Regions from separate parts of the Pseudarthrobacter sp. NPDC058362 genome, predicted to be linked through region 1. Evidence: riboswitches for the same ligand, from Rfam matches in the RefSeq annotation. Region 1 holds a riboswitch; each other region holds the start of a gene.
What was found. A riboswitch is a leader RNA that binds a small molecule or an ion and turns the genes downstream of it on or off. The one in region 1 is predicted to bind thiamine pyrophosphate.

Region 1 (2,237 bases):
ACCGGAACGAGGAACAGCGGGGCTAGCGCGCGGCGTCCAGCGCCGCGAGCAGCGAGGCTGCAGCCGCGGCCGGGTCCGGCGCCTCCGTGATGGCGCGGACCACCACGATCCGGCGGGCCCCTGCAGCGACCACCTTGTCCACGTTGCCGTGGTCGATTCCGCCGATGGCAAACCAGGGCAGGCCGGCCGGCGCGGCGGCCGCGGCGTGCCTGACCAGGTCGAGGCCGACGGCGGCCCGGCCGGGTTTCGTGGGCGTCGCCCACAGCGGACCCACGCAGAAGTAGTCCAGCCCGGCCGGTCCCGAGGCAGCGGCCACCGCTGCATCCACCTGCTCCGGCGCGTGCGTGGACTGCCCGATCGCCGCGCCGCCCAGGAAGCTGCGCGCGGCCTTGAGGGGGAGGTCCTTCTGGCCGACGTGGAACACTGGCGCCCCGGAAAGGGAAGCGATGTCCGCGCGGTCGTTGACGGCCCACAGCCGGCCGTGGCGTTCGGCAGCTTCGCGCAGCACGTCGAGCAGCTCGAGCTCCTCGGAGGCCTCGATGGTTTTGTCCCGGAGCTGGATGATGTCCACGCCGCCGGCGAAGGCCTCATCGACAAAACGGGCAAAATCGCCCTGGCCGCGTCGGGCATCGGTGCAGAGGTACAGGCGGGCGGACGCCAAGGCGGCAGCGGGGGACACATTCATGGCTGCAAGCCTAGTTCCTCTAAACTGGCCTCGTACTGCGGGAGCCTGCGGCGGCTGTCATAAAAGCGCCGGGCTGAGAGGGCGTCAGAGCCGACCGCTTGACCTGATCCGGTTAATACCGGCGTAGGGAAGGAACCATATGGGCAACCCCACCGTTGGGTCCGGCGCTGCCGCGGATGGCGTGGTGCGTGCCGACGTCGCCGTTATCGGCGGCGGGGTGGTCGGCCACAGCATTGCCTGGGAGGCCCGCCGGTCCGGCCGGTCCGTGGTGCTGGTCGATGACGCCCCCGGCACCGGCGCCAGCTGGGCGGCGGCCGGGATGCTCGCCCCCGTCAGCGAGCTTCACTACCAGGAGGAAGGCCTCCTGGAGTTGATGCTGGAATCCTCCTCCCGGTGGCCGGGTTTCGCGGCCGCCCTCGCCACCGCCGCGGGCATGGACCCCGGATACCTCACGACGCCGACCCTCGCCGTCGGCGTGGACGCTGCGGACCGGCGGGCGCTGTTGGACCTTCGGGCCGTGCAAAAGGCCAACGGCCTCGACGTGGAGCCCCTCACGGTCCGGGAGGCCCGCCGCCGGGAGCCGCTCCTGAGCCCGGCGATCGCCTGCGCCCTGGACACCCCTGCCGACCACCAGGTGGATCCGCGGCAGCTGGTGGCCTGCCTCCGGCTGGCGCTCTCCCGGCATACAGACGGCGACGGCGGGGCCGGCACCCGGGTGGCGGGCGCCGTCGACGGTTACGCGGTCCCGGCCCGGGCCGCTGAACTGCTTTGGAAGGACGACGGCGTGGCCGGAGCCCTGCTGAAAGGCGGCGGAAAGGTCTTCGCGGGGGAGACCGTGGTGGCCAATGGCCTCTACGCAGGAGCGCTCGGCGGACTGCCAGCCGGGCTGGCCCTGCCGCTGCGTCCCGTGCACGGCGACATCCTGCGGCTCGCCGTGCCGGAACACCTTCGCCCGCTGGTGACCGCCACGGTCCGGGGCCTGGTCCATGGCGTGCCCGTCTACCTGGTGCCCCGGCAGGACGGAACCGTGGTGATCGGCGCCACCCAGCGCGAGGACGCCCTGGGCGGAACGGCTCGCTTGGAATCCGGTGCAGGTCAGGACGCCGCGTCCGACGGTGCGGTGTCCGCCGGCGGGGTCTACCAGCTCCTCCGGGACGCCCAGGCGCTGGTACCCGCCGTCGCCGAACTGGAATTGCTCGAATGCACAGTGCGGGCCCGTCCCGGAACCCCGGACAATGCGCCACTGCTGGGCCGGGTCCCGCTGCCTGACGGCGCAGTGGGACACGTCCCCGGGGTCATCGTCGCCACCGGCTTCTTCCGCCACGGCGTGCTGCTGGCACCCGCTGCCGCGGCTATTTGCCGCGCCCTGCTGGATGGCAGTCAAGACCCCCGCTGGGCAGCGTTCAACCCTGCCCGGTTTTCCGCAGCCGCATCACGCCACGACACCAAGGAGAGAGCATGAATATCATCCTGAACGGAAGCCTCCGCGCCGTGCCGGACGGCGCCTCCATTGCTGCGCTGGTCAGCGATATCACCGGCCGGCCGCTGGCAG
Region 2 (2,237 bases), on a different contig from region 1:
CAGCGCGGCGACAGCAACCAGCCGGGCGGACGGGAGCGCAAGCGCCGGCGCGGCCGGGGCGGCCAGCAGGCAGAAGTGACGCCGGCGGCGGCACCCCCCGTCCAGCTCCACACGGTCCACCCGGACCCGTCCGACGCCGAACGCCACGCCAAGGCAGAGGCGACCCGCCTGGCCCTGGCCAACATCGCGGCCGCGGCCCATGCGGCGCACCTCCACGACGACGAGGTGGCAGCAAGCAAGCAGGCAGCATCAGCTGCCGCGCCCGCGGCGCCGGTGCCCGCTGAACGCGTCGCGGAAGCGGAAAAGCGCGACGCCGTTGCTTCCGCCCGGCCCGCAGCAGTGCTCACCTTCGGCGGCGAGAAGGTTGCGCTGCCGTTCGTGGAGCACACGGAAGAGCAGCAGCCCCAGCCTTCGCTCTCCCTGGACCGCCTGGCCGAGGCGTTCGCACACCTGGGCGGTCCCGTCAGCGAGGAGGAAGCTGCACCGGCAGCTGCCGCCGCCGAGCCAGCAGCACCCGCTGCTTTGGCCGTACCGGTTTCTGCAGCTCCAGCGGCTCCCGCAGGTGCGTCCGCGGAGAAGGACTACTCCGACCACACGCTGGAGCAGTCCCGCCAGCGGAGGCCGCGCCGCAACCGGAGCGCGAGCCGTGCCCAAGGCGCAGCCAACGCCACCACGGTGGAGCAGCACGAAAACGTGCCGGTCCCGGCCGCCGGGCACTCCCACGCGGCCAAGGCTCCGGAACCTGCCGCGGGCCCCGCGCCGGAAACAGCCCCGCCAGCCGCGAAGCAGGCGGAGGAGCCCATCATCCTCGGCGTCGGGGTGCCGGCCTCGGAGCTGTAGCCCGGGCAAGCGCCCTCCGGAAGTCCCCGTCTCATGGACTTTTCCCTCTGGAAACCCCGGGGGAGAAGTTCATAAGGCGGGGATTTCTGCGTCCGGGACGGCAAAAAGGCTAGGCTGGGAAACCGACACGGGGTGCCGCGCAGAGGGCGGCTGAGATCCAGACCCGTTGAACCTGTCCGGTTAGCACCGGCGAAGGGATGTCTCTTGTCATCGATCACTGTCCTGCCACAAGTGCGGGAAACTGGCGCCGCACTGTCCCGCATCCCGCGCGTCCTGTCCATTGCCGGCTCCGATCCCTCCGGCGGCGCCGGCATCCAGGCGGACCTGAAGAGCATCGCCGCCCACGGAGGGTACGGCATGGCTGCCATTACGGCGCTCACCGCGCAAAACACCCGTGGCGTGCAGGCAGTGCACGTTCCGCCCGCAGCTTTTCTGGCACAGCAGCTCGATGCCATCAGCGAAGACATTACGGTGGACGCGGTCAAGATCGGCATGCTCGGCGAGGCAGCGGTCATTGAAGTGGTGCGGGCCTGGCTCGAGAAGGCGCGCCCCGCCGTCGTGGTCCTCGACCCGGTGATGGTTGCCACCAGCGGCGCCCGGCTCCTGCAGGAGTCCGCCGAGGCCGCCCTGCGCGCCTTGTTGCCACTGGCGGACCTCATTACCCCGAACCTCGCCGAACTGGCGGTCCTCGTTGGCGAAGAGCAGCAGTCCACCTGGGCTGGGGCCCTGGACCAGGGCCGGCGGCTTGCCCGTGCAACCGGCGCGACGGTCCTGGTCAAAGGGGGCCATCTCGCAGGCCGGGACTGCCCGGATGCGTTGGTGGACACGTCCGGCCGGCTGTCCGCGGAAGTGGTGGAACTGCCGGGCGAGCGGGTCGCTACGTGGAACAGCCACGGCACGGGCTGCTCCCTGTCCTCGGCGATGGCCACAATCCAGGCCCGGCTCGGACATTGGGAAGCATCGCTTCGGGAGGTCAAGCCATGGCTGGCGGGCGCACTGGCTGCTTCGGGCCAGCTGTCGGTGGGAACGGGAAACGGCCCCGTGCACCATTTCCACCACCAGGACGTCCCGCGCCCTGAAGGTGCCTTCGCCCGGCAGCTCTGGGCGGACGCCGAGGACTACCTCGAGGACATTTTTGCCCTGCCCTTCATCCAGGCGCTGGCCGCGGGAAACCTGTCCGAAAGCGAGTTTGCGTATTACCTCGCCCAGGACGCCATCTACCTCAACGGCTACTCACGGGTGCTGGCCCGGACCAGCGCGCTGGCGCCCACGGAGGCCGAACAGTTGTTCTGGGCAGGCTCTGCGCAGCAATGCCTGGAGGTCGAGTCGGAGCTGCACCGTTCCTGGCTCAGCACCCGGCCGGCGCAGGGCGGACTGGGCCCCGTGACCAAGACGTA
Region 3 (2,237 bases), 800 kb from region 1:
GGACAGCGCAGACGTGGGGTGGTGCAGCGGCAGGTGGGAAAGTCCGACGTCGGCCAGCGCCTCGTGCACGCGCGCCCAGATGGCGTCACGGGGAACGGCCAGGTTCTCGGCGCCGAAGGCGACATCGTCACCAAGGCGCGAAAGAACCACCTGCGTCTCCGGGTCCTGCTGCATCAGTCCGGCGCGGCCGCGCCGGCCTCGGGGGGAAGCTCCATCGACCAGAAGGGAACCGGACTCGTCAGCGTCGCCGGCCTCGCCGTCGTCTTCCGCGTCCCCCAGCACCCCGGCGAGGGCGTGGAGCAGCGTGGACTTGCCGGCACCCGACGGGCCGAGCAGGAGCACACGCTCCCCCGGCTCGATGTCCAGGTCAAGGCCCTGGACGGCCGGCTTGGTGCGCCCGGCGTGCCGCCAGCCCCAGCCGCGGGCGGCCACCGCGGCGGGGCGGACGGCGGAGGCGCTGCCGGAAGGTTCCGACATCAGGAGAAGACGGGCTCCGTGGCCGCCTTGCGGGAGGCGAAGGGGCTCAGGACGCCGGTCCGGGCGAGGCCGCGCGTGGCGATCCAGGACAGCGCACCGGCGATGATCGCACCGGAGATGCTGGTGAACAGGATGTACGCGAACTTGTCGCCGGCGGAATAGGCGATGTTCCAGCCCCACGGGGAGAACGAATCGTTCAGCCCGCAGAACAGGCCGGCAGCGGCGCCCGCGATCAGTGCCACCGGCAGGTTGAATTTCCTGTAGACGAAGATCGCGAAGATGATCTCTGCGCCGAGGCCCTGGACGAACCCGGAGAACAGCACCGACGTGCCGTACTGCGACCCCATCAGCAGCTCGCCCGTGGCTGCGACCGTCTCGCAGAACAGCGCCGCGCCGGGCTTGCGGATGATGAGCATGCCCAGGACGGCCGGAATCATCCAGCCGCCGGCGATCAGGCCGGTCAGGGGCGGGTAGACGGCGTTCATCGGGCCGGACACTGCCAGCGCGCCCTGGGACCAGGCCCAGAAAATGACGCCGCCGGCGATGGCGATCAGCGCCGCCACCACGATGTCCACGACGCGCCAGGACTTGCCGGGGGTCTTCTTGATTGCTGCAGTTGCCATGGTGATCCTCCTGGGTAACAGGAGGGGAAAGTGCTCCCGGCAACCGCGTTGGACGGTGTTGCCGGGCACTTCGAGAACTCGACTCCCTTACGCCGGTACTAACCGGATCAGGTTCGAGGGTCTGCGGCTTCCCGCACTCTCAGCGCCCGGACGGGTTCCTGGCTGAGCCAGTGATGCCCGACGGCGGCGCTCCCCTGTCGTTTGAATGATGTGTTTTCGAATGATGCGGCCCCTGAGGGCTGGTTCAGTTTACACCGCAGCGGCCAATGGCGGCGGGGAAAATTACGGCGCCGGGCCGTTAGGCTGGGGTCAGTCCGTTTTCTGCCCGCAAGGAGTACAAGGAATGAACCTTTTCATTAAGCTGCTCGGCACCGGCATCTCGCTGGTGGCAGGCTTCGTCGGCACCAAGGTGGTCAACACCGTCTGGGAGAAGACCACAGGCCGGAAGCCTCCCACCGGCAAGGACGAGGATGTGCCCACCAGCCTGCACTCGGCCCTGACGTTCGCCCTGATCTCCGCATCGGTGAGCACCGTCATCCAGGTCCTGGCGAACCGCGGCACCCAGCGCGCCATCACCCGCTTCGCCAAGAGCCAGGACATCGTTTAGCCCCGCGCTTCAATCTGCCGCCGGCAACCCGCCTCACTCATTCCTCGGGAGGCGGGTTGCCGGCGGCTTTCTGCACCACGGCTTCGAGCTCGTCCGAGGTCAGCAGTTCCCGGTGCAGGTGCTTGGTCCGGTAACCGGCCCGGCCCACCATGTGCGCGGAGACCGGCACCGTCAGTAACTGGAAGATCCAGGCCACCAGCAGCACGGGCCACACCCACCAGGTGCGCAGCTGCAGCCCGATCGCCGCCAGCAGCAGGAACAGTCCCAGCACCTGCGGCTTCGTGGCGGCGTGCATCCGGCTCAGCAGGTCCGGAAACCGCAGCAGGCCTATGGCGGCGCCCAGCGACAGGGCAGCGCCGACCACCATGAACACCGCAGAAACGGCGTCCACCCAAGCATCAACGCCGGCGACAGTCTCGCCCACCGCCCGGTAGCCCGTCAGCAATTCAGGATTCATGCGGCTGCTCCCTTCTGTCCGCAACGAAGCGCGCCACGGTCACGGAGCCGACGAAGCCGATAATCGAGATGGC

Region 2: it holds a riboswitch for thiamine pyrophosphate, as region 1 does, so the genes downstream of both, ACFWIX_RS10320 (bifunctional hydroxymethylpyrimidine kinase/phosphomethylpyrimidine kinase) here and thiO (glycine oxidase ThiO) in region 1, are expected to answer to the same signal.
Region 3: it holds a riboswitch for thiamine pyrophosphate, as region 1 does, so the genes downstream of both, ACFWIX_RS00215 (ECF transporter S component) here and thiO (glycine oxidase ThiO) in region 1, are expected to answer to the same signal.

The regions. Positions count from the first base shown of each region.
Region 1 is NZ_JBHXIW010000001.1:847,380-849,616, forward strand. Features, by position in the region: gene thiE (thiamine phosphate synthase) at 23-685, opposite strand; TPP riboswitch at 713-832, shown strand; gene thiO (glycine oxidase ThiO) at 825-2,147, shown strand; gene thiS (sulfur carrier protein ThiS) at 2,144-2,237, shown strand, end outside.
Region 2 is NZ_JBHXIW010000004.1:134,566-136,802, forward strand. Features, by position in the region: gene ACFWIX_RS10315 (Rne/Rng family ribonuclease) at 1-840, shown strand, start outside; TPP riboswitch at 959-1,055, shown strand; gene ACFWIX_RS10320 (bifunctional hydroxymethylpyrimidine kinase/phosphomethylpyrimidine kinase) at 1,045-2,237, shown strand, end outside.
Region 3 is NZ_JBHXIW010000001.1:47,675-49,911, reverse strand. Features, by position in the region: gene ACFWIX_RS00220 (ABC transporter ATP-binding protein) at 1-477, opposite strand, end outside; gene ACFWIX_RS00215 (ECF transporter S component) at 477-1,100, opposite strand; TPP riboswitch at 1,167-1,306, opposite strand; gene ACFWIX_RS00210 (DUF4235 domain-containing protein) at 1,444-1,707, shown strand; gene mnhG (monovalent cation/H(+) antiporter subunit G) at 1,745-2,164, opposite strand; gene ACFWIX_RS00200 (monovalent cation/H+ antiporter complex subunit F) at 2,154-2,237, opposite strand, start outside.